2 regions of the Kitasatospora sp. NPDC049285 genome follow, and region 1 is predicted to be linked to the other one. Evidence: riboswitches for the same ligand, from Rfam matches in the RefSeq annotation. Region 1 holds a riboswitch; the other holds the start of a gene.
What was found. Region 1 has a riboswitch for thiamine pyrophosphate ahead of thiC (phosphomethylpyrimidine synthase ThiC). Riboswitches for the same ligand answer to the same signal wherever they lie in the genome.
Positions count from the first base shown of each region.

Region 1 (4,835 bases):
TTCTCGAAGACGCCGCGCAACTCCTTGCCACCGCCCCGGAAGTAGCTCCACTCGTCGCCGCGCGGATGCCGCGAGCCGCCGCCGGGGATGCCGCCGACCTCCCAGTGTTCGGAGGCGGTCTCGGTCTCCACGTCGAGGATGCCGCCGCGTGCCACCGGTTCGACCACGACGGCCGCGCCCGCGTCGCCGAAGGTGTAGCCGGCGAACCCGTCGCGGAACTCGGCGAGGCCGGACGGGTCGCGGCGCATCGCCCGGCTCGGGGTCTCGCCGGTGACCACCAGCGCCCGGCGGGCCCGGCCGGCCAGGATCATCGCCCGCGCGGTGTCGATCCCGTTGAGGAAGCTGTTGCAGGCGTTGGAGACGTCCAGGGCGTGGGCGCGGGAACCGAGTTCGGCCTGCACCAGGTGCGCGGTCGCGGGCTCGCAGACGTCCCGGGAGGCGGAGGCGAACACCAGCAGGTCGACGTCGGCGGGTTCCAGCCCGCGGGCGGCCAGCGCCTTGCGGGCCGCGTCCAGCGCGAGGACGGAGGGGTGCTCGTCCGGTCCGGCGAACCGGCGGGTGCGGATGCCGGTCGCCTTCTCGAACATGCCGTCGGGCAGCGCGAGTCCGCTTCCAGCCGCCACCTCGTCCTGCAGCTGCTTCGAGGTGACGACCTGCCGGGGCAGGCACGAGCCGACGGCGGTGATCCCGACGCGGGGCAGCAGATTCATGGGCTCGATGCTCGCGTGCCGGGCGTCACGGGGGCGTGAGTACGGGTACTCAGGTCGCAGGGGCGCGGGTGCGGAACCGTGGTCCCGCACCCGCGCCCCCGTTCCACTCTGACCGGTCGTCAGCTCTTGCTGCCGTCCTGGATCGGGATGACCTGCGCCGCCGCGGGCTTGGCGGCGGCCTCGGCGGCCTCCGCACCCCCGCCGGGGTTCATCGAGCTCAGCAGCTGCCGGGCCAGGCCCAGGCCGGTGCCGCCCATGGTGAGCGCCTTGGCGAACATCTCGGACATGCCCTCCGCGCCGTTCAGCAGCACCATGTGCTCGACATTGCCGAAGGCGTCCGCGCCGGCCCGCACGATGGCCGGCCAGTTCTCCGCCAACTGCTGGGCGACGACGGCTTCCTGGTTCTCGGCGAGGGCCGCCGCGCGGGCCTTGATGCCCTCCGCCTCGGCCAGGCCCAGCGCGCGGAGGGCCTCGGCCTCGGCGAGGCCCTTGGCCGCCGCGGCGGCGGCCTCCGCCTCACCGGTGGCCCGGGTCGCCTCGGCGGCGGCCAGACCGCGGGCCCGGGTGGCCTCGGCCTCGGCGCCCGCCGCGACCTTGACCCGGTTGGCCTCGGCCGCGGTCTTCAACTCGGTCTCCTTGGCGGACGCCTGGGCGGCCGAGATCCGGGCGTCGCGGTCGGCGTCGGCCTTGGTCCGGGTCTCGTACGCCCGGGCGTCCGCGGGCTTGCGGACGTCGGCCTGCAGCTGCTGCTCCCTGCGGTGCGCCTCCAACTCGGCGACCTTGGTCTCCTGGACCACGACCTCCTGCCGGGAGGCGGCCAGCGCGAGCGGTCCGGCCTGCTGCGCCTGGGCCGCGGCGGTGTCCATCTCGGCCTGGTAACCGGCCTGCTGGATCGCCGAGTTGCGCGTCGCCTCGGCCTTGCGGGCGAACGCCTCCTGCTCCGCCTCGGTGGCCCGGCGGTCGGCCTCGGCGGCCGCGATGCGGGCGTCGCGCTGGACCGCCGCGGCGTGCGGCGCGGCCAGGTTGGTGATGTAGCCGGTCGGGTCCAGGATCTCCTGGATCTGCAGCGAGTCGATGATCAGGCCGAGCTTCTCCATCTCGGCGCCGGACGCGGAACGGGTCTCCCCGGTGAGCCGCTCACGGTCGCGGATCATGTCCTCGACCGTCAGCCCGCCGACGATGGAGCGCAGGTGGCCGGCGAACACGTTGTGCACCCGCTGGCCCATCATCTTCTGCTGGTCCAGGAAGCGGCGTCCGGCGTTGGCGATCGACACCGAGTCGTCGCCGACCTTGAAGATCACCACGCCCTTGACGTGCACCGGAATGCCCTGCGACGTCACGCACTCGACGTCCAGCTCGGACTCGTTCAGGTCCAGCGACAGCCGCCGCACCGCCTGGACGCCCGGCACCACGAAGGTGCCCCGCCCGGTGACGATCCGGAACCCCAGGCCGTCCCCGTGCTTGGCGCCCGAGATGATCAGCGCCTCGTTCGGTTCGGCGACCCGCCACATCAGCTTGAACAGCGTGACGATCACCACGATGGAGGCGATGGCGCCTCCGACGATGCCGACAAGCATCGGCAATCTCCCCCTTCAGGGCGCACCGGTCCCGTGGCTGCGCGTCGGTTGTGCAGGATGGCGCGGAACGCGGTGGCAGCCCGACATTCTGCGCCTGCCGTGATCGCAGCGGAAGAGGGATCGCCCGTGCGCACCGTCACTGTCTCGAAACAGTTTCGGGAGGTTTGCCGGAGCGCTGCTGACGTGCGGTCAGACCGCTCAGAACGGCTGCACGTAGACCGTGCGCGGTGGCTGGTACTCGACCACCACGACCGTCGAGCCGATCTCCAGCGTCTCACCGGGCACCGCCAGGTACGCCAGGAACGCCTCGCTGCCCTGACGCTCCGGCACGTGCACCATGACCTCGCCGACCAGCCCCCGGCCGATCCGGCCCGTCACCCGCCCGATGAGTCCGACCATCGCGCCAGTCTGACCGGCCGTCCGGAGCATGTCCACTGGCCGGAAGCCGTCTGGACCCACAAGGTTCGCACCGCTACGGTGGTCGGCGTCCTGCCCTCGCAGGACACGGGAGCTCGGAGCACCGGGCTGAGAGGACGCTGACCGGCACGTGCGCACGTGCCACTCGCTGCGTCGACCGCAGGAACCTGACCGGGTAATGCCGGCGTAGGGAGTGAACAGGTCTCATGACCGTTTTCGAAGCACGGCCGCAGTCTGCCTCCGACGGCTCGAACGACGCCGCTACCGGTTCGGCGTCGACGGACAGCACCACCACCGGCTACCCGACCCCGGCGTGGCGCAAGGCGTACCGCCAGGGCAGCCGCCCCGACCTGCGCGTTCCGTACCGCGAGGTCCACTTGACCAACGGCCGCACCGTCCCGCTGTACGACACCTCCGGCCCGTACACCGACCCCGACCACAGCGCGGACGTCCGGCGCGGCCTGCCCGCGCTGCGCGACCCGTGGATCCGCCAGCGCGGCGACGTCGAGGAGTACGACGGCCGGGAGGCCCGGCCCGAGGACGACGGCATCCGCCACACCTCCCCGCGCGGCGGCGACCTGCGCACCCTGGACGCCGTCTTCCCCGGCCGCCCGCGCCGCCCGCTGCGCGCCCGCGACGGCGTCGCGGTCACCCAACTCGGCTACGCCAAGCAGGGGTTGATCACCCCCGAGATGGAGTACGTGGCGCTCCGGGAGGGCCTGGAGCCCGAGTTCGTCCGGGACATGGTGGCGCGCGGACGCGCCGTCATCCCGGTCAACGTCAACCACCCCGAGGTCGAACCGGCCATCATCGGCACCGACTTCCTGGTGAAGATCAACGCCAACATCGGCAACTCCGCGGTCACCTCCTCCATCGAGGAGGAGGTGGAGAAGATGACCTGGGCCACCCGCTGGGGCGCCGACACCGTCATGGACCTCTCCACCGGCCGCAACATCCACACCACCCGCGAGTGGATCCTGCGCAACTCCCCGGTCCCGATCGGCACCGTCCCGCTCTACCAGGCGCTGGAGAAGGTCGACGGCCGCGCCGAGGAGCTCAGCTGGGAGGTCTACCGGGACACCGTCGTCGAGCAGTGCGAGCAGGGCGTCGACTACATGACGGTGCACGCCGGCGTGCTGCTGCGCTACGTCCCGCTCACCGCCCGCCGTAAGACCGGCATCGTCTCCCGCGGCGGATCGATCATGGCCGCGTGGTGCCTGGCGCACCATCAGGAGAACTTCCTCTACACCAACTTCGAGGAGCTCTGCGACCTGCTGCGCGCCTACGACGTCACCTTCTCGCTCGGTGACGGCCTGCGCCCCGGCTCGATCGCGGACGCCAACGACGAGGCGCAGTTCGCGGAGCTGACCACGCTCGGCGAGCTCGGGCGGATCGCCCGCGCCAAGGACGTCCAGGTGATGATCGAGGGCCCGGGCCACGTCCCGATGCACAAGATCCGCGAGAACATGGACCTCCAGAAGGAGATCTGCGACGACGCGCCCTTCTACACCCTGGGCCCGCTCACCACCGACGTCGCACCCGGCTACGACCACATCACCTCGGGCATCGGCGCCGCGATGATCGCCTGGTGGGGCACCGCGATGCTCTGCTACGTCACGCCCAAGGAACACCTGGGCCTCCCCAACCGCGACGACGTCAAGACCGGCGTCATCACGTACAAGATCGCCGCCCACGCCGCGGACCTCGCCAAGGGCCACCCCGGTGCGCAGGCCTGGGACGACGCGCTCTCCGACGCCCGCTTCGAGTTCCGCTGGGAGGACCAGTTCAACCTCGCGCTGGACCCGGAGACCGCGCGCGACTTCCACGACGAGACGCTCCCCGCCGAACCGGCCAAGACCGCGCACTTCTGCTCCATGTGCGGCCCGAAGTTCTGCTCCATGAAGATCAGCCAGCAGATCCGCGCCGACCACGGCGACGGGTCCAGCGCGATGCAGAGCGACGTCGACGCCGAGGCGCTGGCCGGGATGCAGGCCAAGTCCGAGGAGTTCGCGGCCCGGGGCAACCGGGTCTACCTCCCGCTGGCGGACTGAGCCGCCGATGACGCCGGTCCGCGCTTCGGAGGGGGGAGCGCGGGCCGGGCTCTTTCCGGGTCAGGCGGCTCAGCTTCCGG
Region 1 covers NZ_JBFAQR010000033.1:31,421-36,255, forward strand. Annotated here, with positions in the region: gene AB0K51_RS21310 (ketoacyl-ACP synthase III) at 1-710, opposite strand, end outside; gene AB0K51_RS21315 (SPFH domain-containing protein) at 830-2,287, opposite strand; gene AB0K51_RS21320 (hypothetical protein) at 2,486-2,686, opposite strand; TPP riboswitch at 2,783-2,915, shown strand; gene thiC (phosphomethylpyrimidine synthase ThiC) at 2,911-4,755, shown strand; gene AB0K51_RS21330 (IS21 family transposase) at 4,825-4,835, opposite strand, start outside.

Region 2 (4,835 bases), on a different contig from region 1:
GGTGACGGCGGAGGCCAGCATCACGGCGGAGCAGCCGAGTTCCATGGCCAGGGCGGCGTCGGAGGCGGTGCCGGCGCCGGCGTCGAGGATCACCGGGACGCCCGCGGACTCGGTGATCAGCTGGAAGTTGTGCGGGTTGCGGATGCCGAGGCCGGAGCCGATCGGCGAGCCCAGCGGCATGATCGCCGCACAGCCGACGTCCTCCAGCTTCCGGGCCAGCACCGGGTCGTCGTTGGTGTACGGCAGGACGGTGAAGCCGTCGTCGACCAGCGTCTCGGCGGCGTCCAGCAGTTCGATCGGGTCGGGCAGCAGGGTCCGCTCGTCGGCGATCACCTCCAGCTTCACCCAGTCGGTGCCGAGCGCCTCGCGGGCCAGTCGGGCGGTCAGCACGGCCTCGCCGGCGGTGTAGCAGCCCGCGGTGTTCGGCAGCACCCGGATCCCGTTGCGGGCCAGCACCTCCAGGACCGAGCCCTGGGTCGCGGTGTCGACCCGGCGCATCGCCACGGTGGTCAGCTCGGTGCCGGAGACCTTCAGGGCCTGTTCCAGGACGTCCAGGCTGGGGGCGCCGCCGGTGCCCATGATCAGGCGGGAGGTGAAGGTGGTGTCGGCGATGGTGAGGAGGTCGTCGGCCATCGGTCAGCCTCCCTGGACGGCGGTGAGGATCTCGACCCGGTCGCCGTCGCGCAGCGCCGTGGCGGACCACGAACTGCGGGGCACCACGGCCTCGTTGACGGCGGCGGCGACGCCGGTGTTGGCGGCCGAGAGTTCGGCGACCACCGTGTCGAGGGTGACGGCGGCGGGCAGGGTGCGCGGGGCGCCGTTGACGGTCAGGGCGATCTGGTTCATGCGGAGACCTTGGTCGTGAAGCGGTCGGGGGCGAAGTCGGCGGCCAGCGCGGGGACTTCACCGGTGGCGAGGTAGTCGGCGAGCAGGTCGGCGGTGACCGGGGTGAGCAGCACGCCGTTGCGGTAGTGCCCGGTGGCGGCGGCCAGGCCCGGCAGCGCGGTCGGGCCGAGCAGCGGGGCGTTGTCGGGGGAGCCCGGGCGCAGGCCCGCGCCCGTCTCGACGAGCGGCAGCTCGGTGATGCCGGGGACGAGTTCGTGGGCGTCGCGGAGCAGCTCGTAGACGCCGCCGGCGGTGACCGTGGTGTCGTGGCCCAGCTCCTCGGTGGTCGCGCCGATCACCACCTCGCCGTCGGCGCGCGGCACCAGGTACAGATGCTGGCCGCGCACCACGGCGCGGACGTTGCGGGACAGGAACGGCCGGTACGCCGGTGGCACGCGCAGGCGAAGCACCTGGCCCTTGACCGGCCGGATCGCGGGCAGCACCCCGTCCGGCAGCCCGGGCAGCAGGTGGCTGCGGGAGCCGGCCGCGAGGACGGTCCGCCCGGCCGTCAGCCGCTCGCCGGTCGACAGCCGGACGCCGGTGGCGCGGCCGTCGGCGACCAGCAGCTCGGCGGCCTCGGCGCGGTGGAGGACCACGCCGAGCCGCTCGGCGGCGGCGACCAGGGCGCGGGCCAGCCGGCGGCCGTCCACCTGGTGGTCGTCGGCGACGTGCAGCCCGCCGCGCACCCCGGGGGCCAGCATCGGCTCCAGCCGGCGGCACTCCCGGCCGGTCAGCCACTCGGAGGCCAGGCCCAGGCGCTGGTGGAAGGCGTGCAGTTCGCGCAGTTCGGCGCGGTCGTCGGCGTCCAGGGCGACGGCCAGCGTGCCGGTCTGCCGGTAGCCGGTGTCCAGGCCGGTGAGTTCGGTGAGCTCGGCGGTGAAGGCGGCGTAGCGCTCGTTGGAGGCCATGCCCAGGCGCAGCAGCGGCTCCTCGCCGTACTGCAGCTCGGTCACCGGGGCGAGCATGCCCGCGGCGACCTGCGCCGCGCCGCCGCCCGGGGCGGGGTCGACCAGCGCGACCGACAGGCCGCGCTGCGCGGTGCGCCAGGCGACGCCGAGGCCGATGACGCCCCCGCCGACCACCAGCACGTCGGAATGTGCCACAGCGGCTTCTTCTCCCTTCGCCGGCATGACCCGGATCAGGTTCGGACGGTCGCAGGCCGCGTCAGCCCGCCTCTCAGCCCGGTGCTCCGGGCTCCCGTGATGAGGTGTGCACCCACCATAACGCCGGGCGCGGCCGGAGCTGTAAGCACATTCGAAGGGCGGACGCTCGAGGACGGCTCGCTACTGTGGACGGCATGGCTGAGTTGAGGGCAACGGACCGGGTGGTCGTGGTCGGGGCGGGCATGGCGGGCGCGCAGGTCGCGCTGGGCCTGCGACAGGGCGGCTGGGAGGGTGCGGTGACCCTGCTCGGCGCGGAGCGGCACCTGCCGTACGACCGGCCGCCGCTCTCCAAGGACGTCCTGCTCGGCAAGGCCGACTCCACCGTCTTCGACCTCGACTGGCCCGCCCTCGACGTCGAGGTGCTCACCGGCCACCGGGCCACCGGCCTGAACGCCGGGGTGCTGCACACCGACCGCGGCGAACTCCCGTACGGCGCGCTGGTGATCGCCACCGGCGCCGACCCCCGGACGCTGCCCGGGCTGCCCGACGCCCGGACGCTGCGCACCGTCGACGACGCCCTCGCGCTGCGCGCCGCGCTCACCCCCGGCAAGCGGATCGTGCTGGTCGGGGCCGGCTGGATCGGCGCCGAGACCGCCACCGTCGCCCGCCAACTCGGCTGCCACGTCACGGTGGTGGAGGCCGCGGCGACCCCGCTCGCGGGCGCGCTGCCGGCCGAGCTCGGCGCGCTGATGGCCGACTGGTACGCCGCCGCCGACGTCGACCTGCGCTGCGGCGCGGGCGTCGCGGGCGCCGCCGACGGCGGGGTGCTGCTCGCCGACGGTACCCACCTGCCCGCGGACGAGGTGGTGGTCGGCATCGGCGCCCGCCCCGCCACCGGCTGGCTCGCCGACGGCCCGCTCGCCCTCGACCCGGACGGCTCGATCCCGGTCGACGACCGCCTGCGCACCGCGCTGCCCGGCGTCTGGGCGGCCGGCGACTGCGTCTCCTACCCCTCCGCCCGGTTCGGCGCCCGGCTCGCCGTCCAGCACTGGGACCACGCGATGCACTCCGGCGGCGCGGTCGCGGGCCGGCTGCTCGGCACGGCGGACGGCCCGTACGACCCCGTCCCGTACTTCTGGTCCGAGCAGTTCGGCCGCATGGTCCAGTACGCGGGCCGGCACGCGGGCGCCGACCACCTGCTGTGGCGCGGCTCGCCGTCCGAGCGGGAGTGGTCGGTGCTCTGGCTGCGCGACGGCGTCCTGGTCGCGATGCTCGCCGTCGACCGGCCGCGCGACCTGGCCCAGGCCCGCCGCCTGATCGACCGCGGCGCGGTGCTCGACCCGGCGCTCGCCGCGGACCCGGCCGTCCAGCTCAAGGCGGCAACCCGGTAGCGCGTGGGTAGGCTGGGTGTCGTGAGCGAGATTGATCCGAAGATTGACGCCCTGGTCCCCGCGTGGCTCTACCTGCCCGACATCTCGGAGCGGTGGGGTGTGGTGATCACCGAGGTACGCGACATGGTGCGGAACCGCACCCTGCTGGCCGTGCGCCGGGGTGAGAACAACTCCCTTCAGGTCCCGGCCGACTTCATCGAGGACGACGGCCCGGTCAAGCACCTGGTCGGCACCCTGACCGTGCTCCGCGACTGCGGCTTCTCCGACCAGGAGATCCTCGAGTGGATGTTCACCGAGGACCCGTCGCTGCCGGGCAGCCCGATCCAGGCGCTGCGGGAGAACCGCGGCACCGAGGTCAAGCGCCGCGCCCAGGCCATGGCCCTGTGACGGCCCGTCAGCAGCTGGCCGACGCACGGCTGTACCTGTGCACGGACGCCCGGCGCGAGCAGGGCGACCTGGCGGACTTCCTGGACGCCGTGCTGGCCGGCGGCGTCGACGTCGTGCAGCTGCGCGACAAGTCGCTGGAGGCCCGGCAGGAGCTGGAGTACCTGGAGGTCTTCGCCGACGCGGCGCGCCGCCACGGCAAGCTGCTCGCCGTCAACGACCGCGCGGACGTCGCCTTCGGCGCCCGGCCGGACGTCCTCCACCTCGGCCAGGACGACCTCCCGGTGCCCGTCGCCCGGCGGATCCTCGGCGAGGACGTGCTGATCGGCCGGTCCTGCCACGCCGAGGCGGAGGTGGACACCGCGCTCACCGAGCCGGGCGTCGACTACTTCTGCACCGGCCCGGTCTGGCCCACCCCGACCAAGCCCGGCCGGCACGCCCCCGGGCTGGACCTGGTCCGCTACGCGGCCGCCGCCGGCTCCGCGCGCCCCTGGTTCGCCATCGGCGGCATCCACCTCGGCAACCTGGACGAGGTCCTGGCCGCCGGCGCCACCCGCATCGTCGTGGTCCGCGCCCTCACCGCCGCCGAGGACCCGGCCGCCGCCGCCGCCGAACTCGCCGCGCGCCTGCGCTGACCGCTCCGCCGTGCGGGCCGGGGACGCTTCGCCCCCGGCCCGTTCCGCGTCAACTCGCGGGTTCGGAAAAGCGGGTGACGGTCGAACAGGCGTGTTGGTAGCGTCCGGGCGTGGCCAAGTTGAACCAGATCATCGCCGTCGAAAAGGGCGTCAAGTCGAAGTCGTTCCAGGAGCTGACGCAGGCGCACCAGGACCTGCAGAAGCCCGCGTTGCTGGCGGGCATCTCCCGGACGTACCAGCCCAAGGACGAGGAGGGCGAGCAGCTGCCGCCGGAGTCCACGCGGGTGCAGGTGAAGGCGGAGGACGTGCTGCGGGCGACCGCGGCGACGCTGACCCGGCTGTTCGACGTCACGGCGACCAAGGACTGGGCCAACACCGAGGCCCGGGGGGACGTGGTGGTCGACGGGCGGACGCTGGTGGCGGCCGCGCCGGTGACG
Region 2 covers NZ_JBFAQR010000002.1:224,927-229,761, forward strand. Annotated here, with positions in the region: gene AB0K51_RS02800 (thiazole synthase) at 1-633, opposite strand, end outside; gene thiS (sulfur carrier protein ThiS) at 637-846, opposite strand; gene thiO (glycine oxidase ThiO) at 843-2,015, opposite strand; TPP riboswitch at 1,984-2,096, opposite strand; gene AB0K51_RS02815 (FAD-dependent oxidoreductase) at 2,183-3,379, shown strand; gene AB0K51_RS02820 (Rv2175c family DNA-binding protein) at 3,401-3,766, shown strand; gene thiE (thiamine phosphate synthase) at 3,763-4,398, shown strand; gene AB0K51_RS02830 (hypothetical protein) at 4,509-4,835, shown strand, end outside.
Region 2: another riboswitch for thiamine pyrophosphate. It lies ahead of thiO (glycine oxidase ThiO); the one in region 1 lies ahead of thiC (phosphomethylpyrimidine synthase ThiC).